3 regions of the Vibrio japonicus genome follow, and region 1 is predicted to be linked to each of the others. Evidence: predicted binding sites of a transcription regulator. Region 1 holds the regulator's gene; each other region holds the start of a gene.
The links. Region 1 encodes PurR, which represses purine synthesis genes. Its sites were predicted from a motif close to TNANGNAAACGTTTNCNTNA; they were not measured.
Positions count from the first base shown of each region.

Region 2: the regulator PurR is predicted to act here: its motif matches at 8,465-8,484, upstream of metK (methionine adenosyltransferase).
Region 3: the regulator PurR is predicted to act here: its motif matches at 4,490-4,509, upstream of NP165_RS06025 (phosphoribosylaminoimidazolesuccinocarboxamide synthase).

Region 1 covers NZ_CP102096.1:1,770,164-1,781,043, forward strand. The annotation lists gene mukB (chromosome partition protein MukB) at 1-746, opposite strand, end outside; gene mukE (chromosome partition protein MukE) at 743-1,468, opposite strand; gene mukF (chromosome partition protein MukF) at 1,449-2,786, opposite strand; gene cmoM (tRNA uridine 5-oxyacetic acid(34) methyltransferase CmoM) at 2,789-3,580, opposite strand; gene elyC (envelope biogenesis factor ElyC) at 3,694-4,491, shown strand; gene torR (two-component system response regulator TorR) at 4,533-5,261, opposite strand; gene torD (molecular chaperone TorD) at 5,498-6,148, shown strand; gene purR (HTH-type transcriptional repressor PurR) at 6,363-7,370, shown strand; cyclic di-GMP riboswitch class I at 7,512-7,597, shown strand; gene NP165_RS08405 (TfoX/Sxy family DNA transformation protein) at 7,799-8,392, shown strand; gene NP165_RS08410 (TVP38/TMEM64 family protein) at 8,553-9,242, shown strand; gene NP165_RS08415 (putative signal transducing protein) at 9,242-9,550, shown strand; gene NP165_RS08420 (alpha/beta fold hydrolase) at 9,574-10,377, opposite strand; gene glgA (glycogen synthase GlgA) at 10,533-10,880, opposite strand, start outside.
Region 2 covers NZ_CP102096.1:2,433,878-2,444,757, reverse strand. The annotation lists gene NP165_RS11460 (type IV pilus twitching motility protein PilT) at 1-680, shown strand, start outside; gene NP165_RS11455 (PilT/PilU family type 4a pilus ATPase) at 692-1,798, shown strand; gene ruvX (Holliday junction resolvase RuvX) at 1,887-2,309, opposite strand; gene NP165_RS11445 (YqgE/AlgH family protein) at 2,333-2,896, opposite strand; gene gshB (glutathione synthase) at 2,954-3,904, opposite strand; gene rsmE (16S rRNA (uracil(1498)-N(3))-methyltransferase) at 3,918-4,649, opposite strand; gene NP165_RS11430 (endonuclease) at 4,754-5,455, opposite strand; gene NP165_RS11425 (SprT family zinc-dependent metalloprotease) at 5,534-6,031, opposite strand; gene NP165_RS11420 (DUF2189 domain-containing protein) at 6,099-6,896, opposite strand; gene metK (methionine adenosyltransferase) at 7,165-8,319, opposite strand; gene tkt (transketolase) at 8,636-10,630, shown strand; gene NP165_RS11405 (hypothetical protein) at 10,826-10,880, shown strand, end outside.
Region 3 covers NZ_CP102096.1:1,266,258-1,277,137, reverse strand. The annotation lists gene NP165_RS06050 (MBL fold metallo-hydrolase) at 74-850, opposite strand; gene NP165_RS06045 (lactate/malate family dehydrogenase) at 953-1,906, opposite strand; gene NP165_RS06040 (DMT family transporter) at 2,010-2,882, opposite strand; gene NP165_RS06035 (glycerophosphodiester phosphodiesterase family protein) at 3,025-3,726, shown strand; gene NP165_RS06030 (hypothetical protein) at 4,028-4,423, shown strand; gene NP165_RS06025 (phosphoribosylaminoimidazolesuccinocarboxamide synthase) at 4,607-5,710, shown strand; gene NP165_RS06020 (methyl-accepting chemotaxis protein) at 5,819-7,702, opposite strand; gene NP165_RS06015 (putative bifunctional diguanylate cyclase/phosphodiesterase) at 7,858-9,684, opposite strand; gene gyrA (DNA topoisomerase (ATP-hydrolyzing) subunit A) at 9,885-10,880, opposite strand, start outside.

The DNA of each region.
Region 1 (10,880 bases):
ATTGCTTCCAGCGTCATGCGGTTTTCACGCAGCGCCGATTCCATATCTTGGAATGCTTTCTTTACCCCGCCATTTTGAGGCAGAAGGTAATCACGCAGAGAACGTGTAATCGCGCTTGAAATACCACCGTACAGGGACGCTTCGATCAAACGATAGAATTTTGAACGGTCGCTTGAGTTGCGTAGTTTCTTTGGTACAACGCCAAACTCAAACATTTGCGCGTGATATTCGACGATAGAAGAAAACGCTTTGAACTGAACGCCTTCATACTGCGCAATAGACTCTTTGACTTCGTTAATCTGACGTACGCGAGCCTGTGTTGCCGACACACTTTCAATCAGTACATCCGTCGGTTTCACATCGCTTGGTAAGCCCTGAATCACGAAAGGTTTAATGTCCACCTTCTTGTCACGACCAGCAACTTGCTGCAACTTCACTGCAAACAATAGACGCTGGTTGCGAGAGTTCACTACGTCTAGCGCGGCATAACATGCGCCTGGTTGTAGTTTACCGTACAGACCTTTATCGCGTGACGACTGATTACTGCCCGCTTCTGTGGTGTTACGGAAGTGCAATAAGGTTTGGTCGGGAATCAAAGCGGTAATGAACGCCGCCATCGTGGTTGACTTACCAGCACCGTTACCACCCGAAAGTGTTGTTACTAAACCATCGATATCAAAGGTACGAGCAAAGAAGCCGTTCCAGTTAACCATGGTCAGCGATTGATATTTACCACGTTCAATCATGCTTCACTTTCTCCAAATGTTTCTTCTTGCTCGTTATCGTCATCGGCCTCTTCAATCAGCAAACTGCCTTGGCTCGGCTCTTTGGTGTGGACTACAGCTTCGCCATCGCGGATCAAACGAATTTGAGCTTCTCGCATATCGTCACCCACACGAACGTCAGCACCGAAGCGGAAAACAGACTCGCTGATACTAAACTTGCCTGTCTCACCAATATTGATGATCATACCAAGACGACGCAGGCGACGAAGTGATGTACGCACTTTCTCAAACAGCTTTTCTTTATCAAGGTCTGAACCACTAGCGCGGTTAGTCGCCAGCTTCATGAGTTTTTTCTCATCCGCTAACGCGAGTAACTCTTCGTACAGTTCTTGGTTGGTAAAAATACCTTCATGCGCCAAGCGCTCTGGGCTCAAGTAAAGGAAACACAATACCTTACCTACCAGCATATCGAGTTCTGACAGTACACTGCGGCCAATAAGCGACGTAGAGCGTGGACGAAGGTAAAAGAAACCTTCCGGCGCTTTCACTAATTCAGTGTTGTAGCGTTGGTAGAAGGAAGAGAGTTCCACTTCAAAGTCAGATAACAACGCGTGGTTGTCTAAGTCTTCACTTGAAATATGACGCCCTGCACGCAGCATGCTATCTAACGCTGGGAACAGAGGATTCGAAATTGCTTTTACCAGATTTTCTGGCATGTATTCATTAGTATCGGTCGATGACATTTGCTTGTACCTTTGCCCCAAAATCGTTAATCGCTTGCCAGTCTGGTTGAATTGCTTGGTAATCCGATTCCGAATAACCTAAGCGAACCGCCTGATCGACGACAATGCGGGCTAAATCAAAGTGATGAGTGCGTGGGTGCTGAACCAGATAATCTCGCAACACAATTCCAAGGTCGATTGGCGTACCTTGATCTTTATGCACTCGAAGCATGTCTGCTATGCGTTCTGACAGCTCATCGTTGACTTGTTGAAACTCTTCGTATTCCACTTCCATCGGAACTTGTCCGGTGACTTCATCATCTCTTAGCACCAAAGCTTCATCACGAAGATCAGAGAGCCTTTCTGCATCTGCAAATGTGAGATACCAAGGCATATCGAAGTAATCTTTTATGGATTGGCGCAAACGAGAACTGAAGGCGCGGTTCTTATCCATATCAATCGCAGTACGAATAAACTTATGGACGTGACGGTCGTAACCTATCCAAAGATCAATCGCTTGCTGACCCCAACTCGTGATGCGATCCAACTTCATTTGCAAGCCAAACAAGGCTTCTTCTATGAACTCAAGTTCGTCGTCACCATAGACGATCTCTTGGATGTCGAGGATTTGAGTTTGAAGCTCATCACTTGCTGCCTGCAACGTATCTTGCAGCTCTTTTAGTGTGGTGGACGTTTCAGTCAACAGTGCTTCACAGTTGTTAATTGCATCACGCCAATCTTTGTTTAGCAGGTCTGCAATTTGCTGTTTCACCGACTGTTGTTGCTCGTCCATCACGCGCTGATTAAGATCAATTTGGTCGAAAATTTCCCCTACAGAATATTTAAGTACCCCGTAAACGTTTTTCTTCCAATGGCCTGGCGTCCCGCCTTTCTGAGCGGCTTCAATAGCTTTTGCCATTTCACCAGCAACCATAGACAACTGAATCGACAGTCGTAATTTAGAAAATTCTCGGTGACGAACGTAGTAGTCAGTAATACCGATTGCCAGAGGCGACAATCGATAAATACTCGCGCCATCGGTGATCTCGCTGGTAAAGCGACTGATCAGACGCTGTTTCACCAATTCGTTGATGGCATTGTTCGCACGGAAAGCAGACGCTTCCCCTGTATCTTCAAATAGCCGAGTGACGATAGTGAATGCATCGTGCAGCTCACCTTCACCCAATTCTTCATCAAACCTTTCGTTGCTAAGTACGGCAATTGCGATCAAAAAAGCTAATCGTTCAGTCGTCAGGTTCAATGAGAAATCGTGCTGCTTCACCCAGCTTACCAATTCATCGATTGGTTGCTCTGCAGCATTGAGAGTCATCTCACTCATTGTTATTCCTGTTTTTCTTTCTTTTTAGCCCACACATGAATGTAACGGCCTAATGAGAGGTATGGCTCTTGGCGACAAAGTTGCTTTTCGAGTGCCAACACATCTTCATACTGGTAATCGCCTGTGTATTGCATATTTCCAATGTAATCACTAAAACAGCGGATACCTGATTTACCGCAGATTTCAAAGCCTGCGTCTTCTATCCATTGGTAGACGTCTTCAGGCTTTAAGCCTTTCTGTGGCTGTAATTTAAATCTTTTTCGATGCGGCATTCCTTCCAAAACATGAGGAATGTTTCCACATACGACATTTTTGTATACCAGTCCGTGGTGGTTATAAAACATCACTGATGCTGCGCCACCTGGTTTTACCTGCTTTAATAATGTTTCTAAAGCCGATTTCGGATCCGCTAACCACTCCATAACGGCATGGAACATCACGACATCGACCTGTTCACTCAGATGCCGTTCGATATCTTGGACAGGCGCGTGAATCAGGCGATACTGCTCAAGCAAACCGTTTTTTTCAATATCCTGTTCTGCTAGCTGCAACATTTCCGAAGATAGATCACATAACGAGATATGGTGTCCGAGCTTGGCAAGCTTTTGTGACATTTGTGCTAAACCACCACCTGCGTCTAGCACGCTCAGTGATTGCTCTGACCCACCCGTCATGTCTAATAATTGCTCTAAATCTTCCCAAACAATGACTTGCCGTATCTCGCCTTTGTCAGAGCCATATATGTTTTTTACAAATTTGTGGGCAATATCGTCGAAATTGCGGTCTTCAGTCACAGCAGCTTAAGGTATTATGTCGAATCGTGCTGCTATTCTGTCACAAGAAAAGCAGGAATAAAGAGGGTTTCTCTTAAAAAATAATCAACTGATGTTTTTTCGGACTATTTAGTATGTTTGAGCTGAAAAAAGTGGTCTCTTCACTCCTTATGCCATTACCTGCAATGCTGATCATCGGCATTGTCGGATTAATGTTAATCATGTTCACTAGGAATCAAAAGACCGGCTGTTTTGTTGTCCTGTTTTCGTTCATCGGTATTTTTCTCATCGCCTTTCAGCCCGTCTCTTCAAGACTCCTGATGCCACTTGAACGTCAATACACCGCGTTTTTCCCTGTGGACGAATCGATAGATTACGTGATGGTGCTTGGTAGCGGCCACGTTGTCGATGATGAAATGCCTCCAACTTCACAGCTAAGCCGCGCAGGGCTAATGCGCTTGGCCGAGGGGATTCGTGTTATGCGCCTATATCCGGGGGCAAAACTCATTCTCTCCGGCTACGCTGGGGGGGCAGAAGTTAGCAATGCTCGTATGATGGGTCAGGTTGCGTTAGAACTGGGGGTCGCTAAATCGGACATTATTCTTCTCGAAACAGCAAAAGACACTTGGGAAGAAGCTCGCCAAGCCGCCGCATTTGTTAGCTATAAAAAGCTCGTATTGGTGACGTCAGCGAGTCATATGGAGCGAGCTCTTAATGAGTTTCACGCTGCTGGGTTAGATCCTTACCCAGCACCAACAAACTATCTCGCGTTTCAAAATGTCACTCAGGCTTGGGAGAAGTACACACCTAAAGCCAAGTACTTAGAGCAAACTGAGCGCTACTGGCATGAAACACTTGGCCGTATCTGGCAATCACTTCGTGATTGGGTATCTACCCCAGAAAAGCCTTTAGCGACGGAAAACGAAGGATAAAAAATACCGAGGTGAAAGCCTCGGTATTTTTTTATTGAGTTTTAGTCTCCGGCGAACATGTACCCTTCACCGTGAACCGTAACAAAGATTTGTGGATTCTTAGGATCAAACTCCATCTTAGCGCGCATGCGGCGAATCAAAACATCGATTGTGCGATCGTTAGGCGCGTCCACCCGGTGGCTGATCATGTTTAAAATACGTTCTCGGCTTAACACCTGCTTAGGGTGTGAAGACAAAGCAACCAGCAATTCATACTCCGCTTTAGTCAATTTGACTGGCTCACCGGCATGACTTAACGCGCGTCGCTGTATGTCGAAAGTCCACTCACCGAAACGAACCACATGCTCATCTTGCTTAGTTTGAACCGTAGAGCCTGAAGCATTGCGCGTATTGGAAATTCGCCACAATAGGTTTTTTACGCGAACCAAAAGTTCTCTAAGCTCAAACGGCTTCGTGACGTAATCATCGGCTCCCATTTCCAAACCAACAATTTTATCGATGCTATCCGTGCGTCCTGTTACCAGGATAATCCCAATGTCTGATTTACTGCGAAGTTCACGAGTGAGCATCAAGCCATCTTCACCTGGGAGATTGATATCTAGCATCACCAAATCTATCGCATTATTTTCTATGGCATTATTTTGTAGCGATTCGCGCATTTCCTCACCGCTTTGGGCCTCACTCACCTGGTAACCTTCATTCTGAAAATACCCAACGAGCTTGCTGCGAGTGACTGCGTCATCTTCTACAACTAGTACGTGATAACTCATTTACACCACTTATTTGCTTTGGTCTTCATATTGATCTGTATTCTATTCATAACTAGTAACATTTCTAGTATTTGTCACTTTAAATTTACGAAAGATGGTTTTTTATTGATTCAAAACAAAACCCGCTTACCTGTTTACTATCCTTAATATTTAGACTTAAATCGACATAATCACCATTACCGCTGTTCATTTTTATTATGTAGACTACCTGGCAGTTATCTTAGGAGTCTCAGCTAATGCAAGAAATCAAAGCATTCAATGAAAAACGCGCGGAAATCTACTGGTGGCTGTCTAGCCTTTTGGCAAGAGAGTTAACGCAAGAGAGTCTGGAGCAATATCATTCAGTAGAAATTCGTTCTTTCCTGTCAGGACTTGGCGAAAATGAGTCGCTGAAACCTGCTGTTACAAAAGTCGTGGATTCCCTAAATCGTCTTTTAGACAGAGAAGACGCACAGCTAGAGCTTGCTGCTGACTTTTGCGATCTCTTTTTAAAATCAGACAGAGATTCCGCACTTCCTTATGCCTCTATTTACATTGGAAAATCCGGTCTTTTGAACGATAAGCCAGCAAAAGAGATGGAAGATTTAATGCGCTCCTACGATATTGAAGTGGACAAGAGCCTGAATGAACCTGCTGATCACATCGCAATTGAATTGGACTTTTTAGGCAACTTAATCATACTTTCCAACAAGTTAGAGAAAGAGCATGAATTAGATAACGCCCTAACCGAGCAAGCACAGCTTATCCACCAGCATCTATTAAGCTGGACACCTCAGTTTTCCCAAAAGTGCCAGTCTTTGGATAAATTTGGCTTCTACGCGTCTATCGTACAATTACTTGTTTCCTTCCTAGAATTAGATTGCCGCTACCTACAAGGTAAAGAATAAAGGCGATTCTGTTTTTGTAGGTTTCTCCCTGATACGCAAACCTTTTATTTGCTCTTAAAAGGTTTGCAGTCTAAAATTGTGTCCGCAAACGATAACAATGATCGAAATGAATACAAACCGCTAACAAAGCGGTTTTTGTGTTTCTGATACTTTCTGCCAAATTATTCTAAACTTGAATATACTTCTGTGGCAGTAATCGACAGGACAGAACTTTATGGCCACTATTAAAGACGTTGCCCGCTTAGCCGGTGTGTCAACAACAACGGTTTCACATGTAATTAATAAAACACGCTTTGTTGCTGAAGCTACTCAAGAAAAAGTAATGGAAGCAGTCAAAGAGCTTAATTACGCGCCTAGTGCGGTTGCTCGTAGCTTAAAATGCAACACGACTCGTACCATTGGCATGCTGGTGACTCAGTCAACAAACTTATTCTTCTCAGAAGTGATCGATGGCGTTGAAAGCTATTGTTACCGTCAAGGCTACACGCTGATCCTGTGTAATACGGGCGGCATCTACGAAAAGCAACGTGACTACATCCGCATGCTGGCTGAAAAACGCGTCGATGGCATTCTTGTTATGTGTTCTGATCTTACTGAAGAACTCAGCGAAATGCTTGAGCGTCACAAAGATATTCCAAAAGTCATCATGGATTGGGGTCCGGAAAGCTCTCAGGCTGACAAGATCATCGATAATTCAGAAGAAGGTGGCTACCTAGCAACGAAATACTTGATCGACCACGGTCACACGGATATTGCGTGCCTAAGTGGACATTTTGAAAAGTTAGCGTGCCAAGAGCGTATTGCTGGTTATCGACGCGCAATGAGTGAAGCGAATCTCAACGTTGAAGAAGATTGGATACTGGAAGGTAACTTCGAATGTGATACCGCAGTACTGGCAGCGGATAAAATCGCAGCAATGGACAAAAAACCTACGGCAGTGTTTTGTTTCAACGATACGATGGCACTTGGCCTAATGAGCAGACTGCAGCAAAAAGGGATCCGTATTCCCGAAGACATGTCTGTTATTGGTTACGACAACATAGAACTGGCTGAATATTTCTCTCCTCCGTTAACCACCGTACACCAACCAAAGCGCCGTGTAGGTAAAAATGCTTTCGAAATTCTGTTAGAGCGCATCAAAGACAAAGAACACGAAAAACGCGTTTTTGAAATGCATCCAGAAATCGTTGAACGATGCACCGTGCAAAATCTGAATAAATAACCTTTTTGTGCATTTAACCCTTTGATTGATGGTGGTTAAATGCACAACTACCTAATCACCTCGGAACTAAGATCACATTTAGCTCATCTCCCCATGATAATTTGAACGATTTTTATTTATCCTCTGAAAGTTCGATTAGAGCCACGCACAGGGCAAACTACTCTGAAAAGATAGGACGCAAAGCCACCGGCCTAAGTATGTATATGTATGGTAGCGGGGTTGCCGATGGCAAAATGCAAATGCAATACAATGGATTCTTCATCCACAAGATGTCGGCTCTTCCTCAGAAGCAGCGTTCCGTTGGCGTTTCACAAAACTTAGTGGAATATGCACTTGTATGACGCCTTACTGACATAATGTATGCAATATTTTGCTACTCTCTCGGACCTGAATTGGTGGCGTATACATATACACCGAGAAAACACAGCATGGATAAACCAATACTTAAAGACTCTATGAGGCTATTTGAGCGACTGGGGAAAATTCACTCCCGCTCAATGTTTGGTGGTTTCGGCATATTTGCCGATGACACTATGTTTGCACTTGTAGTAAACGACAAACTTCATATAAGGGCCGATGACGAACTTGCAAAACGATGCAAAGAAATCGGGCTTGACCCATATGTTTATAAAAAGCGTGGCTTCCCCGTAGTGACCAAATATTTTGCATTGACAGAGGATTGGTCCAATGATGAGCAACGCACTTTAGCTATGGCCCAAGACGCACTTGAAGCAGCGAAGCAAGATAAACAGATTCAAGCAGAAGCAAAGCCAACTCGATTAAAAGACTTGCCTAATTTGCGCCTTGCAACAGAGCGCATGTTGAAAAAAGCCGGCATCAGTGATGTCGAGTCGTTGAAAAACGCAGGTTCGGTTGAGGCTTTTAGAGCAATTCAATCGACACAGACGTCCGAGCTCAATGTGGAACTGTTATGGGCTTTAGAAGGCGCTATAAATGGAACGCATTGGTCGGTTATCCCCCAAAGCCGCAGGCAAGAACTGCTGAGTATGCTGGGAAAGTAAGCCTCATTAGATATAGAAAAGTCAGCCCTGTGCTGACTTTGTTTTTTTAAGGGAATTTTTTATCCACTTAGGCGTTCTTATCAGATATGTCACTTTCATGTCGTTTAAGTCAAGACGACATGAATAATTAGCAAAGTAAGCAATGAAGTAGGACTTGGTAATGAATAAAAAGTGGATCCTTGGCTTAATACTGCTTGGCCTGATCATTTTCTTAGCGACAAATTTCGGCCAGTATCTGACACTCGACAATGCCAAAGCCCAGCAAATTGCGTTAGACGATTTTATCAATGCAAACTTTGCACTGGCAGCGTTGGTTTACTTTCTCGCTTATGTGGCAATTACAGCATTCTCAATACCCGGTGCCGCCGTCGTTACCCTATTAGGCGCTGCACTTTTCGGCTTTTGGGTGAGTTTATTCCTAGTGTCATTTGCCAGCACCATTGGCGCAACCTTGGCGTTTTTGAGCAGCCGCTTTTTGCTTCGAGAGTGGGTTCAAAGCAAATTTGGTAACAAGCTCCAAGCGATTAATCAAGGTGTTGAGCGTGATGGCGCGTTCTATCTCTTCTCGCTGCGACTCATTCCAGTGTTTCCTTTTTTCCTGATCAACTTGCTTATGGGTCTGACGCCAATATCAGTCAGCCGCTACTATCTGGTCAGCCAACTTGGAATGTTACCTGGAACGGCGGTTTACCTAAACGCCGGAACACAACTCGCTCAAATCGACACACTGTCGGGAATCGTTTCTCCTTCTGTTTTGGCCTCTTTTGCATTGCTGGGTTTATTTCCTATTATTGTGAAGTGGCTAATGGCCAAACTTAAATCCCCGCATTCCTACAATGGTCAGTCTTAATGAAAGTGTTCACCGCAAATACCCCACCTGAAGCTCACATTGTTTGCGAACTTCTTAAATCTCATGGTGTTGAATGCGAGGTAAGAGGTGAAGGTATTTTTGGACTACAGGGGGAAATCCCCTTTGGTGAACACAGCGAACCCTATGTTTGGCTTTTAGATAAGCATCAATTGGGTATAGCTCAAGAAGTCATCTTACAATACCAAACACCTACGATTGGGAATGCTTGGGTATGCAATGGTTGCGGTGAAAGGAATGAAGCTCAGTTCGGTGTCTGCTGGAATTGCGGTGCCGTCTCACCCATTTAATGGGTAAATGAATAATAAGTAAGCTACGCCGATCTAATTTGCTGTTTTATGAAATCGATAGAGTGCTGATTAAATTCATCCGCTCGCTCCACGTTGCACACATGGCCACAATTTGGGATCTCCAACAGTTGGCTGCGATTGTGCACGGCCACCATCTCTTTCACGGGTTTGATAAACATGTAGTCTAACTCCCCCATCAGGTAAAGCGTTGGGATAGGCAACTCTCGCTCTTTGAAATAGCGCATGAGAGGATTCACTTCAGTGGTGAGAATGTACCAACGTTTAAATTCATTCTGACACAGTTTTTTGGCTTCTCGGATAAACAGGTGGCGCGACTCTTTTTGAGCGCGTTGTGGCATGACAATGTACGCGAATAAGCTGTACAGCCACATGTATGGCACGATGTGCTTACAAAGGTCACCCACACGTACCAAAAACTGTGAACGCATGTTAAATCGCGTTACAGCGCCGCCTAGCACCATTGACTTAACGCGCTCCGAGGCTAGCTCCGCGACGTTTCTGACAATAATGGTTCCTAAAGACATGCCAACAAAATGCGCAGATGAAATCTTAAGATGGTCCAAGACTTTAAGAATATCTTGGGTCACCTCTTTGAATGTATAGCGACTTGAAATCAACTCTTTGAGCAATTGGTTGGATTTCCCATGCCCTCTCAGATCCAACAAAAGTAGATTGAAGTGTTGCTTGTAGGCTTTAATCTGCTTAAACCAAATTGAAGAACTTCCACCTGCCCCATGCACAAACACAACCCATTCTTTACTTGTCGGGTGCAGATAAGTTTTGTGAAAAAGCAGTGTAGAACTCATAACGTCGATTTGATGGTGTAACTGATTGATTGAAGGACAAGAAGACTACCACAAAGTCGACTCGTTGAAATTCAGCTTATATCAATTCTTGCCCTTTATCCCGTCTCATAACGAAAAAAGGCGTCAATTGACGCCTTTACTCTATTTTTCTGGTCTTAAATTGCCTGGCGGTAGAGCGAAACATATTCCGTAGCCGCTTTGTTCCAACAGAAGTTTTGTTGCATTGCATGGAGCTGAACACGTCTGAATTCTTCAGGTTGTTGTGCATAAAGCAGCAAAGAACGCTGAAGTGTCAGTAGTAAGTCCATCGGTTCGGGCTCCATGAAGACAAACCCAGTCGCGACATCCGGATGTTCATCGTAATCGTTCACACTGTCTTTGAGTCCACCGACCCCACGAACAATGGGTAACGTGCCGTAAGCCATGCTGTAGATCTGATTTAAACCACACGGCTCAAATTCCGATGGCATAAGGAAGAAATCTGATCCAGCCTCAACCAAATG
Region 2 (10,880 bases), 660 kb from region 1:
TGGAAAAAGGCTTAGTGTTAGTCACAGGGCCGACGGGTTCTGGTAAATCGACGACATTGGCGGCGATGGTCGATTATGTTAATCGCAATCATAACAAGCACATTCTAACTATCGAAGATCCGATCGAGTTTGTTCATACCAATAACAAATGTTTGATCAACCAGCGAGAAGTGCACCGTGATACGCACAGTTTTAACAATGCGTTGCGCAGCGCTTTACGTGAGGATCCGGATGTTATCCTCGTCGGTGAGCTTCGAGATCAAGAAACGATCAGTCTTGCTTTAACAGCAGCGGAAACAGGCCACTTAGTGTTTGGTACGCTTCACACCAGCAGCGCAGCCAAAACGGTCGACCGTATTATTGATGTGTTTCCTGGCAGTGATAAAGAGATGGTACGCTCTATGTTGTCTGAATCACTGCGAGCGGTGATCGCGCAGAAACTGCTTAAGCGCATTGGTGGAGGTCGAACAGCTTGCCATGAAATCATGATGGCGACACCAGCGATTCGTAACCTAATCCGTGAAGATAAAGTGGCTCAAATGTACTCGATCATTCAAACGGGGGCTGCGTATGGAATGCAAACCATGGAGCAGAATGGGGCACAGTTGATTGCTAAAGGGTTAGTGGAGCCTGATGAGGTGGCAAAGAAAATCGGCTCCGAATCGAATAGTTTATTCTGATAGAGGATCGTATGGATATTAATATTTTCCTTCAGGGAATGAACAGTCAGAAGGCTTCGGATCTGTATATTACCGTTGGTGCGCCTGTGCTTTATCGAGTGGATGGTGAGTTACGTGCCCATGGTGAAAAGCTAACACAGTCGGATGTAGACAATCTCCTATCATCGGTGCTTGAAGAGGGGCGTCATAAAGATTTTCTACAAAGCAAAGAGGCGAATTTTGCAATCGTACGAGATTTTGGGCGCTACCGTATTTCTGCTTTTTACCAGCGCGAGTTGCCGGGCGCGGTCATTCGCCGTATTGAGACAACCATTCCAACGTTTGAAGATCTTAGGCTCCCTGACGTTTTACAAAACCTTTCCATCGCGAAACGCGGTTTGGTGTTGGTGGTAGGCGCGACGGGGTCAGGGAAATCGACAACGATGGCGGCGATGACAGGTTATCGGAATGCGAATAGGGCAGGTCATATTTTGACGATTGAAGATCCGATAGAGTTCGTACATGAGCATAAGCGTTGTATCGTGACACAGCGAGAAGTCGGTTTAGATACGGAAAGCTATGAAGTCGCTTTGAAGAACTCCCTGCGCCAAGCGCCCGATATGATTCTGATCGGTGAAATTCGTACTCGGGAAACCATGGAATATGCGATGACATTTGCTGAAACTGGGCATTTGTGCATGGCAACGCTCCATGCGAACAACGCTAACCAAGCGCTTGAGCGTATTCTGCATCTTGTCCCAAAAGAGCAGAAAGCCCAGTTTTTGTTTGATCTTTCGATGAACTTACGTGGCGTCGTTGGTCAACAGCTGATCCGAGATAAGAATGGGCGAGGTCGTCATGGTGTATTCGAGATCCTACTCAACAGCCCACGAGTATCGGATTTGATCCGTCGTGGCGATCTGCATGAATTGAAATCCACGATGGCGAAGTCGAAAGAGTTTGGCATGCAGACTTTCGATCAATCTTTATATCAGCTGGTGGTTGATGGGAAGATCAATGAGGAGGATGCACTCCATAGCGCGGATTCTGCCAATGATCTTCGCATTATGCTTAAGACTAAGAGAGGAGAAACTCTTGCTGGTGGCTCTTTGGCAAATGTGAAGATTGATATGGATTAATTATTTAACCAGCAAAGGCTTGATGGAATCATCAAGCCTTTGATTTTAGCCCACTGGTTGCTTGGGTTTTGTTTGGGTTAGTTGGGTATTACCCCCATTGCGCCTCGAACCAGCTTTCGAGAATCACTACCGCCGATTGGCAGTCAACATTGCCTTTACTCAGCGCTTTGTACCCACCCATTTCAAAAAGCTCTGAGCGAGCTTCTGTGGTGGAAAGTCTTTCGTCATGGAGCTCTACAGGCAAACCAAAGCGACCATGGAGACGGTTGGCGAACTTTCTTGCTCTAGGCGTAATGGTTTCTAAATCCTTACCGCGTAAATCGGTAGGTAATCCCACAACAATTAAATTGGGCTGCCACTCTTTTATCAGCTTCTCGATGTCATCCCAATTAGGAATACCGTCACTCGCTTTAAATGCTCTGAGTGGGGAAGCTGTTCCGGTGATCTCCTGACCGATGGCACTACCGATACTCTTAGTGCCAAAGTCAAAGGCCATGATGGTTCTGGACATAGTTTTTTGTGTCTCTTGAATAATTACGCGTGACCAATTTCGCTGGAAAGTTGTGAAGCATCAATACCCAGCATTTGAACCGCTTTTTGCCAGCGTTCATTGATAGGTGTATTGAACATAACATCTGGGTCGGCTTCAATGGTTAGCCACGAGTTTTCGGAAAGCTCAGTTTCGAGCTGGCCAGCTTCCCAACCTGAATACCCTAGAGCAACAAGATATTTGTTTGGCTCAGCTTCTGTGCCCAATACGCTGAGAATATCTCGAGACGTCGTCACCGAAATGTTGTCCGTCATTTGGATACTCGATTCGTATTGATCTTTCGGATAATGGAGGATGAATCCTCGATCACCAGAAACAGGTCCGCCATTAAGCACTGGCCTGTCTAAGCTTTCAGTATGCAACTGTGGATGGACGGGCTGTACATCAACTTGTTTCAGCATTTTTCCAACGGTGATATCAATTGGAGCATTAATCATCAGGCCCATCGCACCATCTTCATTGTGTTCACACACATAGATTACGCTGCGTTGAAAGTAGGGATCTTTCATCCCCGGCATAGCAACTAAAAAGTGGTTGGTTAAATTCATAAAAACTCCAAATTATCACAGGGCAGAAACTCCCGCCCCAAAGCCCTAACGGCACTTTTATTGTTTGCCGAGGCGACGCTCAATGGCATCCATAAGTTTGCCTGTTATTGAGATATCAAATGCCGCTTCGATTTCACGTATACACGTTGGGCTTGTCACATTAATCTCAGTTAGTTTGTCGCCAATAACGTCGAGGCCAACAAAAATCAGACCTTTTTCTTTAAGTGTAGGCGCTACTGCCGCCGCGATCTGTTTATCTGTCTCACTCAGTGGGCGAGGTTCCCCCGTTCCGCCTGCTGCAAGATTACCGCGAGTTTCGCCTTTTGCTGGAATACGAGCTAGGCAATAAGGCATTGCTTCACCGTCAACGACCAGAATGCGTTTGTCACCATTGCTAATGTCAGGCACGAAAGTTTGTGCCATTGCGTAGTATTGGCCGTGGTTAGTCAGGGTCTCGATGATCACTGATACGTTGGGATCGTTCTCTTTTACGCGGAAGATAGACGCGCCGCCCATACCGTCAAGCGGTTTAAGGATTACGTCGCCGTGCTCTTCGCGGAAGGCTTTAATTTTTTCAGCTTTGCGTGTCACGATCGTTGTTGGTGTTAGCTCCGGGAACCATGCTGTGAATAGCTTCTCGTTACAGTCGCGCAGGCTTTGTGGTTTGTTGACGATGAGCGTGCCTTTTTCTTCCGCGCGTTCAAGGATGTAAGTGGCATAAATGTACTCTGTGTCGAACGGAGGATCTTTACGCATCAGTACCGCATCTAACTCAGATAGCTCAATGGATTGTTCAGATTTAAATTCGTACCATCCGTTTGGATCTTCTTTTAGCTCAACCACTTTGGTGTCCGCAACGGCCACACCTTGGTCTAGATGCAGATCGCCCATTTCCATGTAGTGGATTTCGTAGCCGCGGCGCTGCGCTTCAAGCATCATGGCAAAGCTAGAGTCTTTCTTGATGTTAATGGACGAGATAGGGTCCATTACGATACCTAATTTGATCATTGTTTTTCTCCGTTTAACCAAGGTCGCCGAAACGAACTTGAAGGGCAGTAATTGCAGTCAGAGCCGCGGTCTCGGTACGCAAAACGCGTGGACCAAGTAGCGTCTCTTCAAATTGATACTCTCGGGTTTTGTCGATTTCGTCAGCGGACAAGCCACCTTCTGGGCCAATCAGTAGGCGTACTTTCTCAACGGGCGTTGGTAGGGTATTGATCGAGTATTTAGCGCGCGGATGTAGGTTTAGCTTAAGACCATCGTATTCTTCTGCGCACCACTCTTCTAAGTGCATGATTGGGCGAATAACTGGGACAGTGTTTCGACCACACTGCTCACACGCGCTAATCGCAATCTTCTGCCACTGGGCGAGTTTTTTCTCAAAACGCTTGTGATCGAGTTTTACGCCGCAACGTTCAGAAATTAGCGGTGTAATGGTATTCACCCCTAATTCTACCGACTTCTGGATCGTAAACTCCATTTTGTCGCCACGAGAAATCACCTGACCAAGGTGAAGGTCGAGCGGGGATTCAGAGCTACGTTCTACACGCTCTTTCAACTCAACTTCGACGGACTTTTTCGACACATTTGAAATGACAGCTGGAAACTCAGCACCGCTACCATCAAAGAGAAGGACTTCTTGGCCTTCTTTCATACGCAATACGCGACCAATATGGCCTGCTGCGTCTTCGCTTAGTGATAGTTCACCAAGCTGGTGGATGGTTTCTGGATGATAAATTCGTGGGATTCGCATGAGGTTTCCAGCAAGAGAGTTAAGGTAACTCCTAACATGGATGCTTTATAGCGAAAAAACAAGGGGAAAAGGTGTTTCTTTGTTGCTCAGAAACACCTTATTGATTAAAGCGCTCTACAGGCTTCAAACACGTATGGGTTATGGTTTCCTTGAACTTTGTGGATACGCTTTTCGCGTTCACATTCCCATTCATCAACAGGGTACATTTTGTTCCATGCGGTCATCAAATTCGACTGCTGTTTTGAAAGCTTAAATCCGTACTCTTTGCTCATGTAAAGGTAAGTGCGAGCAATGGAGCCTTTAGCGCGATCAGGTGGCATGACTTTACGTTGTTTAAAGTTGACTTGAACTTCACAGCGACCATAGGTAGCACCGTCAACGCCGTTCCACTGGCTGAAGTTGTAGTTCGACCTGTCACCATTCACTTCACCGATTGCCGGAGTGAGGTTATGTAGGTCAGCCTCCATCAAACGGAAGGTTTTATCATTCTTCGTACAGTTTTTTCGCCCACCGCTTTGCCAACATTGGCGCTGGTGGCCAAACTGCCAAGCTGGAACAACGTGTTCCCATTCGATACGTGACGCTCGAGTTTGTTGCTTGCGAATTTCATAACCACAAGACTGTAAGTCCGGAACGCCTTTACGCCCTTGCCATTGGATATCACAGCCACAGTAAAAACTGACGGGGTGATCGGCGTAAATTTTTACCGCTTCTTTTTTCGCTTTGGAAAAGGAACTGGGTGGGGCAGACAACGCTGAGCTGGCAAAGAGAGTTGCAGCGACAGCCAATACAGAAAATAAATTCATATATAGCGTATTAGAAAAGTATGAGATAACTCAGTCTAACACGCATAATAAGGTTTAGCTTAAAGAGAAAGTAATAAACTAAGAGAGTTGTTTGCCAGTAAAACTAAGGGTTTGCTTGCACTGCTGACAGCGGTAACTGGCTTGATTACGCAGGACTTTATTGTGCCGTCGGATTGACAGTGGGTACATGGTGCAACCACAGCCGTATTCGAATGTCTTTCCTTGTACCGAATGAACCGAAAAACTGTGGGTGGTTTTCGCTGGTATATTAAAGACGGACTCCATCACGCCTTGCCACTCTTTCCCGTGTGGTCTTACACGACCGTAGACTTGGTGTGTGATTAAGTGTGCGACTTCATGTGGGATGACTTCATTGAGGAAAGCTTGCTGATTTTCTTTAAACAAAACTGGATTCAAGCGGATTTCATTGAGCTGTAGGTAGGCTTTACCAGCGGCTTTTCCCCTGAGTTTGAAGCTAACAGAAGGGAGAGGAAAAGAGCGTTGAAAAGCCACTGTTGCTTGTTGGATGCAGTGAGCAATGACCTGATTAATTCGATAGCGTGTTTCTATATCCACTTTGACTCCAAAAAATTGCCCCAGCACGGTGGCTGGGGCGTATCATAAACTGACTTTTGTGTGGATGTTAAGGAGTATGTTTTTTCTTGATGGTCTCGTGATAGCCATGCCAAGTGGCGTAACCAAGGATAGGCATGGTAAACAACATCCCAATCCCGAAGGTAGCGAAGCCGATCAAGATACCGCCACAGATGACTAACGCCCATACGATCATGGCTGGAATGTTGGATTTCACGGCGTTAAAGCTTGTGAAAACTGCGGTCATCACATCCACGCGGCGCTCCATCATCAATGGGATTGAAAACGCGGAAATACTAAACACCACGGCAGCAAGCACAAAGCCCACTAGTGAGCCAATAACCAAGAATGGTAGAAACTCGGTAAGCGGTGCACCTTGTACTGACGGATAAAGCGCGTGTAGGAGCGCAGCAATACGCATCCAAAAGATCATACACACGGCGAGCAATACCGCAAATGCCCACTGTGACGTTGAGTTTCGACCAATCGCTTTCATGGAATGGAAGAGGCTAGCCTTGTGTCCTTTTTCACGCTCCCAACTTGCATCGTACAAACCTAGTGCGAGGAATGGACCGATAAGCATATAAACAATCAGGCTTGGTAATACGACTAAGTGTGTACCTTGCCATTGCACCAAAAGCACAATACCAATCGCGGCTGCCATAAAGCACAGACCGTAGAATGCACTGATCAGTGGCATTTTTACGAAATCGTGTAAACCCAAAGCCAACCAATGGAAAGGCGCTGAAATACTCAATTGGTTACACGGTATGGTGCGAGCGTACTCTTTATCTGAGACTTCCTTTCGCTTGTCGCTGAAGTCATGTTGATTCACCGTACGAGGCATATATCCTCCTTGATCGATTCTCTGTTCTCACCAAAATAATCTGGCGTGTATGAAACTCGATGCCCGGCTGGAGTGACTTCATATCTAGGGCAAGAGTTTATTGTGATACTGAGATATCAGCGGTAAGCCGTTAATCTCGTTAGTACCATTTAACTATTGACCTCTTGATTAAAAAATACAAATTTGTCGGTCACTTTTTATCGGCAATAAAAAAGAGCTTCTGGTTGCCCAGAAGCTCTTTAGAAATTGGAATTAGTGAGTTCTTATTTTACTTAAGACCTGCAAATTCGCGTAGAAGTGCTGCTTTGTCTGTCGCTTCCCATGGGAACTCTTCACGACCAAAGTGACCGTATGCTGCAGTCTTCTTATAGATAGGTTGTAGAAGGTTCAGCATTTCTTGTAGGCCGTATGGACGTAGGTCGAAGAACTGGCGTACTGCTTCGATGATAGTGTCATGTGGTACTTTTTCAGTACCAAATGTTTCCACCATGATAGATGTTGGATCTGCAACACCGATAGCGTAAGAAAGTTGGATTTCACAACGGTCAGCCATACCAGCTGCAACAATGTTTTTCGCTACGTAGCGCGCTGCGTATGCTGCAGAACGGTCTACTTTTGATGGATCTTTACCAGAGAATGCACCACCACCGTGACGAGCAGCGCCGCCGTAGGTATCAACGATGATCTTACGACCAGTCAAACCACAGTCACCCATAGGACCACCGATTACGAAACGGCCAGTTGGGTTGATGAAGAAGTTAGTCTCTTTATTGATCCACTCAGACGGTAGTACTGGCTTGATGATCTCTTCCATAACTGCTTCGCGTAGTTCTGGAGTAGAAATTGAATCACAGTGCTGAGTTGAAAGAACAACCGCATCGATACCCACGATTTTACCTTGCTCGTACTGGAACGTTACCTGAGACTTAGCGTCTGGGCGTAACCAAGGCAGTGTGCCGTTTTTACGAACTTCCGCTTGCTTTTGAACAAGACGGTGAGAATAAGTAATCGGAGCTGGCATCAGAACTTCTGTTTCGTTACATGCGTAACCGAACATAATACCTTGGTCACCTGCGCCTTGCTCTTTCGGGTCAGCTTTATCAACACCTTGGTTGATATCAGGAGACTGTTTACCGATTGTGTTAAGAACAGCACAAGAGTCAGCGTCAAAGCCCATGTCTGAGTGCACGTAGCCGATTTCGCGAACAGTTTCACGAGTTAGCTCTTCAATGTCTACCCATGCTGAAGTTGTGATCTCACCACCAACCATTACCATGCCGGTTTTTACGTAAGTTTCACAGGCAACACGAGCCTTTGGATCTTGCTCTAGAATCGCGTCAAGAACCGCATCAGAAATCTGGTCTGCAATTTTATCTGGATGACCTTCTGATACTGACTCAGAAGTAAACAGGTGCTTAGCCATGTTAGCTCCACTATATCTGGTTTAAAACTGGGGCATGATAAACGCTCCAGCGAAAAATAATACTAATATATGCAGGTGTATCTACATCTAGACGGCTATTCTAGTTTTGATTGCTCGAATTACAAGCTCTTTTTTGCTTTTTGTTATAACCAAACGTTTGCTTTTATTTTCTGGAATTGAATTTATTGAGAACGATTTGGATCGAAAGCGGCAATAATTGTGAGGTTTCGTTTTGGAAAACGTTTGCACACCCCTTGTCGCTTTGAGAGAATTATGAACCATTATTTCGTTTCGCTTAACCTACTCAGGAGCAGACATGTCGTCTCGTAAACATCTTGCCAATGCAATCCGTGCGCTAAGTATGGATGGTGTTCAACAAGCTAACTCTGGTCACCCAGGTGCACCTATGGGTATGGCTGACATCGCTGAAGTTCTTTGGCGTTCTCACCTCAACCACAACCCAGCAAACCCAGAGTGGGCTGACCGCGACCGTTTCGTACTGTCTAACGGCCACGGTTCGATGCTGATTTACTCTCTGCTTCACCTGACGGGCTACGCGCTACCGATTGAAGAGCTTAAAAACTTCCGCCAGCTTCATTCTAAAACACCTGGCCACCCAGAATACGGTTACGCACCTGGTATCGAAACAACGACGGGTCCTCTAGGTCAAGGCATCACGAACGCTGTGGGTATGGCGTTGGCTGAAAAAGCGTTGGCTGCTCAGTTCAACAAAGAAGGCCACGACATCGTTGACCACTACACGTATGCATTCATGGGTGATGGCTGTTTGATGGAAGGTATCTCTCACGAAGCGTGTTCTTTGGCTGGTACACTAGGCCTAGGCAAATTGATCGCATTCTGGGATGACAATGGTATCTCTATCGATGGTGACGTGGAAGGTTGGTTCTCTGACGATACACCTAAGCGTTTCGAAGCTTACGGCTGGCACGTAATCCCAGCAGTGGACGGTCACGATTCTGAAGCGATCAACGCAGCGATTGAAGCAGCAAAAGCGGACCCACGTCCGACACTAATTTGTACTAAGACCATCATCGGTTTTGGTTCTCCAAATAAAGCAGGCTCTCACGACTGTCACGGTGCACCGCTTGGGGCTGATGAGGTTAAAGCAGCACGTGAATTCCTTGGTTGGGAATACGGCGCGTTTGAAATCCCTGCTGACGTATACGCAGAGTGGGATGCAAAAGCAGCAGGCGCTGAAAAAGAAGCAGCGTGGAACGCGAAGTTCGAAGCATACGCAGCAGCTTACCCAGCAGAAGCCGCAGAGCTTAAGCGTCGTCTAAATGGTGAGCTACCTGCAGAGTGGGAAGAGAAAGCAAACCAAATCATTGCGGATCTTCAAGCAAACCCAGCGAACATCGCTTCACGTAAAGCGTCTCAAAACGCACTGGAAGCGTTTGGTCAAATGCTTCCAGAATTCATGGGTGGCTCTGCTGACCTTGCACCTTCTAACCTAACGATGTGGTCTGGTTCTAAGTCACTAACGGCTGACGATGCGTCTGGTAACTACATCCACTACGGTGTACGTGAATTCGGTATGACGGCGATCATCAACGGTATCGCACTACACGGCGGTTTTGTTCCTTACGGCGCAACATTCCTGATGTTCATGGAATACGCACGTAACGCAATGCGCATGGCGGCTCTGATGAAAGTTCAGAACATCCAAGTGTACACGCACGATTCTATCGGCCTTGGCGAAGATGGCCCGACTCACCAACCAGTTGAGCAAATGGCGTCGCTACGTCTAACTCCAAACATGAGCACATGGCGTCCATGTGACCAGGTTGAATCTGCAGTGGCTTGGAAACTAGCGATTGAACGTAAAGATGCACCGACTTCTCTAATCTTCTCTCGCCAGAACCTAGCGCAACAAGCGCGCAGTGCTGAGCAAGTAGCAGACATCGCGAAAGGCGGTTACATCCTAAAAGATTGCGAAGGCAAGCCAGAGCTTATCCTTATCGCAACAGGTTCTGAAGTTGAGCTAGCGGTTGAAGCAGCAGCACAGCTAACAACAGAAGGTAAGAAAATACGCGTTGTTTCAATGCCATCAACAGATGCGTTCGACAAGCAAGACGCAGCTTACCGCGAAGCAGTGCTACCATCAGACGTAACAGCGCGTATCGCTATCGAAGCGGGTATTGCAGACTTCTGGTACAAGTATGTTGGTTTCGGTGGCAAGATCATCGGTATGACGACATTCGGTGAATCTGCACCAGCTGGCGAGCTGTTTAAGATGTTCGGTTTCACAACTGAGAATGTAGTAAAAGAAGCACATGAGCTTCTAGCTTAAATCGCTGACTTTTATTGGAAAAGGGCTATCGTTGATAGCCCTTTTTTTATGTTTTTTTATTGGTCTACGGAACGAATACTTTTTCTGACATGGGCGTAGCGTGATCTTTGATTATTATTATGTTGGGAAAGTTGTAATTTTCTCAGCTTCACAAACCGATGCAATGTTGCAGAAGAAGCAAAGGAGAGTCACGTAATGAACATATTGAACCGTAAGCCACTTATGGTGTTGCTCGCATTCATGTGTAGCG
Region 3 (10,880 bases), 500 kb from region 1:
AAGAGTGGAAGTCACGCTTCCCTCTTTTTCCTTTGCGAGTTTGTGACCACAACTCGCTCGAATGATACTGTTTTCATTTTTTATCGGCGAATCCAAACTGCCAAATCGCTCCAAGTAAACTTTTTAACTTCACTTTCGTTGCATTCCAGTGTGTCGCAGGAGTGCGAGGTGCGGTATCAATAATGTATTGGTAAGCTTGCTCATCCAGTGAGACTTCTCCGCCATGTGCAATCAGCAAGGTTTTAGGTTGCATCCCAAAAATACGCGCTACAGATGCCTTGTATTGATCAGGGTAAAAAACCGGGAATGGCGAAATGAGTTTACTCTTCACTTCCACAATCAAATCTGCAGCATAAAGAATATCTTGTTCTGAATGGTAAAGCGCTAAGTCTCTGTCAGTATGACCCGGCACTTCGTAGACCACCCAATCATCAAACATCGGGATGCTCTCGCCGTCACTGAGTTTGACGTCTGGCTTTAATTTTCGTGAATACCAAAGGATGCGATTCGGTTTTTTCAATCGGCTGGCCACCCACTTTGCAAGCGCGATATCTGCGAGGTGCATCAGCACGCCATTCATTCCCCGATACCAGTGGTCACGTTTATTGGCGGAAACGATCTTACAACCAGTCAGTTTACGTAGTTTGTGAGCAGCACCTGCATGGTCAGGATGCATATGAGTAACGACAACAGCAGACAACGCACTAAAGGGCCGATTTAGTGTATGGGTAATAAAGTGCTTCAAATAAGGGATATCTGCCCTGCTGGCTCCGTCTAACAGAAGAAGCTTATCTGGGTACTCCGCAAGATACATTTTCTGTATATAGCCATCTATTTTATGGAGCTTCATTATCACCACCCATTTAACAAAGTAATAACATGAACAATGTAGCAACATATCAAACAAACGAGAAAGAGCAGGTGCTCTAATTCGTGAACTCACACTTGACCATCACATTTTTAGCCCTGTTTTTAGTGCAATCTGCTCGGTTACCGTTCTGACATTTTTCGCAATCAAAGCAAGCGTATCGGCCTCTTCCTCTGTAAATGGATGGCTGAGGGTTTGTTCTGCGCCACTTTTTCCTATCACTGTCGGTAAACTCAAAACCACATCTTTCAATCCGTATTGACCATCTAATAACGTTGCGACTGGAAGCACTGAGCGCTCATTGATCATGATTGCCTGAATAATCCTGAATACACTTGCTGCGATACCGTGCGTTGTATTCTGTTTACGTTTAAAGATCTCATATCCGGATTGCTTGACTGATTCCAGTAGTTCATCCGAACAAATAAGGCCAAGTTTATGCGTATCACAATAGTAATCCGCTGGCTGGCCAGCAATAGAGATAAGGCTTTTAGGAGCAAAACAGTTACAACCGTGCTCACCTAATACGTAACCAAAGATGTTTTTTGGATCGAGATTCACCCTGCTGGCAACGATGGTCATAAGTCGAGCGGTATCAATAACACAGCCACTACTGATCACTCTAGAGCGTGGGAACGAAGTATTTTTCACAATGAAATGAGTGACAGTGTCACAAGGATTGGTCACAACGATCAATATTGCTGTCGATGCCACGCGTTCTAACTCTTTAGCGATACCAACACCAATTTTACTGTTTAACTCTGCGAGTTCGATTCTTGTCTGACCGAGTGTAAGTTGCTTGCCAGCAGTGATCACAACAATGTCAGCCCCAATCAAATTCAAATAATCGTCTGTTGGGGTTATTTGTGTATTCTTAGTGAAGGTAAGCGCAGTCGTGTGTCGAAAATCAAATACTTCCCCCTCTGCACGCTCTAGGTTTTGGTCCAGCAATACCAATTCACCAACGCTACCCAACGTGAGCAGATAGTTACATATCTCAACTCCCACCGCACCAGCTCCAATTACGCCTACCTTCATTGCCTTATCCTTATGCAGATAATCAGAAAGTGAGCTAAACCGATGCTGATCCCACCTCCACTCATTAAATTTTAGCAGCTGATTAAATGAGAGTTGGTGTAACTTACTGCTTCACTTTAAATAATCGACCATCTGTACGATAGAAAATTAGGGCAAAGAGAATAAGGCTACAGCCAAGTAGTTTGTTTCTTGATAATTCCTCTCCGTACCAAATGATACTAAGAATGACTGTCCATATCGGCTCCAATAACATAATCAAAGCAGCATTTGCAGAATTACTTCCTTTTTGACCTAGTGTTTGCATCACATAGCGCAGACTGGTTGCTAATAACGTACTAAGCGCAAACCATCCCCAAATCGATGTTTCTACATTGTCAGGGAGTTCTTCAAATAGAGCCGATGCACACAGCGCAATAATCCCTGTGACAAATAGCTGAATACAGGTCAGCAATAAGATTGGCATCTTATGCGCAAGTTTACTGTTTACGTTGAAGTGAAGTGCGAGCAAGCATGCGTTAAATAAAAACCAGATATGAGCACCAGAGCTTTGCCATTGTCCGGCTAAAGAGAGCATGGCAAGCCCAACGATGGCGATTGGCGTAGAAATCCAAAACGCACGCTTAGGTTTATCTTTAAATAACGCCCATGCGAAGATGGGCACGATAATCATTGAAAGACTGACGATAAAGGCACCTTCTCCTAGAGTTTCGCTGACAGAAATCGCGTACACCCAGACCAGAAGCGCTGCCGCCAGTATTGTTCCACCGCCTATTGCTTGTAGAAGCAAGTGCAACGTTAATTCCCTGAATTTTTTATAACTCAAAGGGAGCAGGAATAGAGAAGCAAGCAAAAATCTCAAGCCAACAAAACCAAATGGTGGCAGCCCTTGAATTGTCTCTTTGGAAAAAATCCAACCTAATGCGGCCAAAGCCGTCGTCAAAACCAGTATCCAAGCAGACTTATGTTCAGCGTTCAAAACAACTTCTCTTAACTTAATTGTTATTATTTGTGAATCTCGATAGTGTCAGATTTATCAAGTCAACTCCAAGAAATTTCTACCTGTCATTTAACATTAAGAGTAATCTGTTTTTATTCGATTTTATTAGGTTATCGCATCGATGATTATTGTGGGACACCGCGGAATTGCAGGTCAATTCCCTGAAAATACCAAGGCCAGCATAATGGCCGCAATTGAGCTGGGGTTGGAGTGGGTAGAAGTCGATATTCAACCAACGAAAGACAACCATTTGGTCGTTTGCCACGATCATACGATAGACAGGTGCAGTAATGGCGTTGGTCGTATTGATTCATTCACATTAAATGAACTTCGCGAATTCGATTTTGGTGGTTGGTTCTCTGCTAAATTCCAAGGAGAGACGATTATGACGTTAGAAGAACTCTTGATGCTCGCCCAAAAACACCAACTTAAGCTGAATTTAGAGATTAAATTGGACAAACAAAATGTGCATGACGTCTGCGAAACACTGAAACAAAACCTAAGCACTCTGAATATAGAAAGTGAATCCATTCTATTATCAAGTTTTAGCCCAGACGTGATTCGAGAGTTACACCGCACCTTGCCCGAATATCGTTTGGGCGTGTTAAGCGAACGACTCACCTCCCAGGTGAAGAAACTGCTGCATGAAGTGTCTGCCTATAGCTGTAACTTAAATCATGTTTGGACCAGAAAAAAGCACATAGAGTCATTACACTCTGAAGGTTTTCAGGTTTGGTGCTATACAGTCAACAACCCTAATCGGCTTAAGCACTTAGCAGCCCTAGATGCTATTTTTAGCGATTATCCAGACAGATTCTTGTAACAATTTAGACGCCACCTGCCTGGGTGGCTAAAAATTCTCGGTCAACTTCATACAGCACTGCATCGACCAAATACTGTATAGCACTGTTTATACGAACATGCTTTGTCTCACAATTCCTCATTTCGTCCCATCTAACTTCATCAAACACTATTTGTAAAATACCATTAGTTTTCAGTAACTTAATTTCAAACCAAAAGCTAACCCAGTTTACTCACCGACTAGTTCACATACAAAATCACTTGATCAGTATATTCAATTAAACTACTGTATACACATACAGCATGTATGAAAGGACAGTATTATGATTCAGCAGCAACCACACATTCGTTCAGTATCAAAATTCAATGTTCTCGCACAACCTACCCGCCCAATGAGCATTGATGACTCAGTTCTAACTCGCTTAGCGGGCTTGTCTAATCAGGAGCAATGGATCTTATTTACGGCTGAGTGTCCACGTCCTGACTTCGATCAGTTCTCTTCATACAAAGTAAGCTGCACCAAAATCATTCAAATGAAACCGTCACAAACACTTTCTGAACTAGAAATCGTCATTAAAGCGATTAAATCTGGTAACGCCAGTGCTGTGGTGGCTTCTAACGACATTACGAATATTGATCAGGTTTTACTACGAAGCTTAGGTCGCCAATATCAATGTGAAGTATTTTTTGTCGAGGGCAGTACACATAAGTATCACTAATAAGCTTGGCAATGACACTGTCTATTCGCCTCTCTATTCGAGAGGCATTTTTATATTTTTTAAAAATTAAGCAAACGTTTGCTTTTTCTGTGGCAGCACAAAATAGTTCTGGTATCATGCTCAACAAATCGAATGCCTCGATAGTGGCTTTCGCCCATTTTTGACAAAGATAGGAATGTCTAAATGAGTCTCGCTGATCAAGTTCTTGCCGTAAATGATGATCTTCCAATTCGTACTAACAAGCCCGTTCACAGTGGAAAAGTACGCTCTGTGTATTGGCTGACAGAAGAAGATAGCAAACGTCTGATAGAAGAAAAAGGTTACGATGTTGCCCCTGATGCACCTTTGGCTATCATGGTAATCAGTGACCGAATCTCTGCCTTCGACTGCATCTGGCATGGTGAAGAAGGGTTAAAAGGCGTTCCAGGCAAAGGTGCTGCGCTCAATGCCATTTCTAACCATTGGTTTAAGCTATTCAAAGACAATGGCTTAGCTGATAGCCATATCCTTGATATCCCTCACCCACTGGTTTGGATCGTTCAAAAAGCAAAGCCAATAATGATTGAAGCGATTTGTCGCAAATACATCACAGGCTCTATGTGGCGTGCATACGAAAAAGGTGAACGCGAATTTTGCGGAATCGAGCTTCCTGAAGGTTTAGAGAAAGATAAAGCACTTCCTGATCTTCTTATGACCCCATCAACGAAGGGCATTTTACAAGGGATTCCCGGCGTTCCAGAAGCGGATGATGTAAACATCACACGTAAAAATATCGAAGATAACTTTGCCGCGTTCAACTTCTCTAAGGGAGAAGACATAGCTCAGTATGAAAAGCTATTACGCGAAGGCTTTGGTGTCATTAGCGAAGCGCTTTCAAATGTAGGTCAAATCTTTGTCGACACTAAATTTGAATTTGGTTACGTAACCGATGCAGCGGGTAATGAAAAGCTGATTTACATGGATGAAGTTGGCACGCCAGACTCTTCTCGCATTTGGGATGAGAAAGAATACCAAGCTGGAAACATCGTTGAAAACTCGAAAGAAGGTTTCCGTCAGTTCTTGCTGAACTACTTCCCTGATCCAGATATTCTTTTAAACAAAGAACGCATGCCTGAACGTGAAGCGCTGGCACGAGATAATACGCTTCCACTTGAATCACTAATGGATATATCAAGAACATACACAGGCATCGCTGAAAAAATCACAGGGAAACCTATTCACTTAAGCGCTAATCCAAAACAAGAAATCATTGATATCTTAAGTGCTCAGTATGGGCTGATTGACTAAACCAGTCCCCCTTTCATAACGTGTTCTTAAATAAAACGCCCGGTATGACAACCGGGCGTTTTTTCGTTTCTATATCTGCAGCTTAAAACGTCTACCGCTTAAAACAGTCTATAGCTTAAAACGTTGAATCTCGTTTTCTAGCTCACGTGACAATTCAGAGAGCTGCGCAGCTTGAGCCGCCGCATCGTGGGCTTCATCTGCTAGATCATTAGACACATCTCGTATACCTACTGTGTTGCGGGTAATTTCTGATGTTACCGATGCTTGCTCTTCTGCAGCAGAAGCAATCTGAGTGGCCATATCACTGATACGTTCAACTGCAGTTTGGATCTGAGTCAGGCTGACTGCTGCAGAGTCCGCATCTACGACACTCGTGTCCGCAAGCTGTCGGCTGTCACCCATGATGCTAACTGCTTTAGAGGTTGTACCCTGCAAGGTTTCAATCATTTGCTGAATTTCCTGAGTAGAAGCATGGGTGCGTTGGCTAAGAACGCGAACTTCGTCAGCCACCACAGCGAAACCACGACCTTGCTCACCAGCACGCGCCGCTTCAATCGCCGCATTCAGTGCCAATAGGTTGGTTTGTTCCGCGATATCTTGGATAGTCGACAAAATCGTCGTAATACTATTTCCGTGCGCTTCAAGCTCTTGAATAACGTCGGTCGCTACCTGTACTTCTTGTGCAAGATTTTGAATTGAGCTTTGAGTTTGTACAACTTGCTGACCACCATGCACACAAGCGGTAACCGCTTCCGTTGAATTTTGCGCGGTATGATCTGCGTTACCTGCAATTTCTTGTGTTGCCGCAGCCATCTCATTAATTGCCGTTGCAACCATATTGATTTCGTCTTGCTGGTGGCGAATACGAGTGCTTCGCTCTTCCGCATGCTGCGCTGTCTGTTTTGACTGCTCAGACAAAGATGCAGACACCAAGCTAAGCTTAGACACCATTGAATGCATATTCGCAACGAATTTATTGAAGTTTTCTGCCAATTGGCCTACTTCATCATTACTACGAGGTTCTAAGCGCTGTGTTAAATCCCCTTCACCTGAAGCGATTTCTTCCAGTGCTCTTGATACGCGCGAAAGATCACGGAATAAGAAACTCACCAACCATGAAACAACAAGAACAACACCGAATGTAATCACGGCAGCGGTAACAATAAGCTCAAACAGTAGCTGGCTATACGCTGCTTCCTCGGTTTCACGATCCATTTCAGTTGCAAAATACCACTGTGTACCCGGCACTTTCTTAAAGAAATAGATTTTGTCTTTATTATCGCGTTGAATAGTTTTAACGACGCCTTCATTCGCCACTTTCTCGATGGCATGCATCGTCATACTTTCTGACAATGTCGTCACTGGTTTCAACAACAGATTCTTGTTCGGGTGTGCTAAAAATGTGCCATTTTGAGCATCAATCAACATTGCGTAAGCATTTTCGCCAACATCAAGATTAATAACGTCATCAATCAATTGGTCAATGAGTACATCCGCACCGACTACCCCAACGAATTGACCACCACGACGAATGGGTTCCGCGATAGTCACCAATAGGGCATTCGTAATGGCATCTTTGTAAGCCGTCGTAATGATTTGCGTACCGGCTGCATTTGCGTCTTTGTACCATGGACGAACGCGAGGATCGTAGTCGGCACGGTTGCGCTCAGGATGAGAACGATACATACCGCCTTCTGGCGTACCTAAAAAGATATCGTCGAACCCACCCGCTTTTCGAGCTTGCTGTAAGTAAGGCACCACATTCGCTTCTTCACTGTAACCATTAAACGCTTTTGCGATGTCTTTGCGAATAACCATCCAGTCAGAAATGCCAGCCGAAGCTGTTGTTGCTAGACTCGCGGCGCGAGTTTGAACACCCTGTCGGGTTTGGTCTAAAAGCTGGCTCGCAGAAAGCCATGTCAAGGCACTCGCCATTAGCACTACCGCTAATAAACTCGCCCCAATCAATTTTTGTTTGAGTGAAAATTGCATTGTTAGTATCTAGAGTGATTGATGAAATGAGAAGTGTGCCGAATTCTATATTGTAAAGGCTTGCTATGCACGACATTTCAGCCTGCTTAAGATCCTGAATAAATACTTTTTGGAGTGAATATCAAAGTTATTTACTGTTATGAAATGGAGAAAAATTAACCAGCCGATATACCAAATCGATGCGGAATACCTTCAGGTTCTATTGTTGCTTGCGAATTCGACTCAAGTAAGCGCGTAAATTGTTCAGGAAGAACTGGTTTGGAATACAAATAACCTTGGAATTGAGTACATTCTTCACGTCGAAGTAATTCAAGCTGTTGGTCAGTTTCAACGCCTTCGGCAACGACTTGCTTGTTTAAATTATGACCAATTTGAATAATAGTACGCACTATCATGTGATCGATTTCATCAGTGACACAGTCATCTATAAACGATTTATCAATTTTAATTGTATCTATCGGCAAATGTTTTAAGTAATTCAAAGAAGAATACTCGATCCCAAAATCATCGATAGCTACACTCACTCCCAGTTGCTGCAACTGCTTACAGGTTTCCGCTACTTTCGATCGTTTGTCCATCATCGAAGTTTCAGTTATTTCTACCTGAAGGTACTTAGCGGCTAAATCATGCTTTGCTAGATTTTCAGATATACATTGATAAATGTCGTCATGCGTAAACTGCACCGTTGACACATTAACGGCAACGCATAAGTCGTGCCCCTGACCTTGCCACACTTTGGCTTGTTTAATCGCCTGCTCTATCACCCAACGTCCGATCGGTATGATTTGGGCTGTCTTTTCTGCAACACTGATAAACTCTAGCGGGGATACCAATCCAAGCTCCGGATGCTCCCAACGAAGTAGCACTTCAGCGCCGATAATTTGGTTACTTTCAACATCGATTTTAGGCTGGTAAACGAGAAATAATTGGTTGTTAGGAATCGCCGCTTTTAGCTCAGATTCAATTTTTTGGTGACGAATCGTCTCCTCCATTAAGCCATCATCATACCATTGGATCTTACCTTCATCGTTTAACTTAGCTTTTGATTCAGCGGCATCGACATTTTTACACCATACGCGCTTATTGTTCTCAGCCTGACTTAACGTCGCTACACCTCCGTTGTAACGTAGCGTATAGCAGGTGTTGTATATGTTACATACGGTATCGTTTCGGCTTTCCAATGCAGCAATAATTTGCTCGACTTTGTAATTATCACCAACATCGAACTCAACCAAAATTGCCAGCTCATTACCGCCAAGGCGAAATACCCTACCGTGTTCACCAACGGCCTTTCGGATAAGGATTGCAAACTTACGCAATAACTCATCTCCATATCCGTGACCTAAGTTGTCATTGGCAGCTTTAAGCCTTTTTAACCCAATTTGAATAAGGGCATAGTCTGTATGTTGGTTCGCTTCTAAATCTCTTATCTGCTGAAAAAACGACTGTCGATTGGATAGCTTTGTCAAATAATCCGTAAGGCTCGCTTTTTTATAAAGCTGAACTTGTTTTATCGATTTTTGTTGGAAGTACGTCATGACTGTTGCAAACGTCGTGATAAAAATCACTTCAATAGCATCTTCCAAGAATTCGTCATGGGCTATAGATGAGTAATCAATCAAATAGCTGCAAACAAGCGCAAGGCCAACAGCAATCGGCCATAACGACCCTGGAAAAATGAATATGTAGCAAAGCGGTAATAAAATGAAGCTTTCTTCGACTGTATCAATACTCAGTGGGTCGGCTATGGAACCGGCAAAAACAACGAATAAAGAGAATAGAGAGCAAACAACTTTTGTTTGATGGCGACGAGCGAAATAGGCCATTAAAATGCTAATAGGAAATAGAATATACAGCTCGTTCAAATGTTGATGTTCGTTTATCAACGTATAAGAGATAGAAGCAACGGAAAACAGAAATGCACACCTTAGAGCAATAAGAAAGGCATTTCGATGATGAACTGACTTAATACTATTTTCCATAAGATTGTAGGGGCCTTTCTAATTATTGCTTTCCCGTATGATTCAATATCATAATCGTTATTGATTCAATACAAAACGGGAGGGTAGCAATTATTATTAGATTTAGGTCATCAAATTATCTCAATATTGCTTTCCACAGCTTAAAAACAAAAAAACCGAGCGCAATGCCCGGTTTTTAAATTAGAGTCTCCGCTTATAAATTAAGCGTCGTTGTCTTCTGCTGCGGAATCATCCGCTTTTGGTGCTTCAGATACTTGCTGCTCTGCGCCTGCTTCTGTTGCTTCTGCGTCTTCACCTTCTGGTAAATCTGCTTCGTCAACTTCGTCAATACGCTGTAGTCCAACCACTGACTCATCTTCTGCTGTACGGATAAGAGTCACACCTTGGGTATTTCGACCTACTTGGCTAACTTCTGCAACGCGTGTACGTACAAGAGTACCAGCGTCGGTGATCATCATCATCTCGTCGCCTTCCTCAACTTGTACTGCTCCAACAACTGGACCATTACGCTCAGAAACCTTGATAGACACAACGCCCTGAGTTGCACGACCTTTCGTTGGGTATTCTGCTAGCTCAGTACGCTTACCGTAACCATTTTGCGTTACCGTTAGGATGTCTCCTTCATTAGAAGGAACTATCAGAGATACCACCTGATCGTTATCCGCTAGTTTCATACCACGAACACCTGACGCCGTGCGGCCCATGGCGCGTACTTTGTCTTCGCTAAAGCGAACAACTTTACCCGCCTTCGAGAACAGCATGATGTCGCTGTCACCGTTAGTAATATCAACACCAATTAGAGAGTCGTCATCACGTAGGTTAACTGCGATTAAACCGTTTGAACGTACGTTAGCGAATTGGTCAAGAGATGTCTTCTTAACGGTACCATCACCTGTTGCCATGAAAATGAATTTCTCTGGAGAGAATTCATCAACTGGTAGGATTGCAGTGATACGTTCGCCTTCTTCCAGTGGAAGAATATTCACGATTGGTTTACCACGAGCAGTACGGCTCGCTAGTGGCAATTGGTAAACTTTCAGACGGTAAGTCTTACCGCGAGTAGAGAAACAAAGAATGTTGTCGTGGGTATTCGCCACTAGAAGACGCTCAATGTAGTCTTCATCCTTCATTCGAGTTGCACTCTTACCTTTACCACCACGACGCTGAGCTTCGTAGTCACTTAGGATTTGGTACTT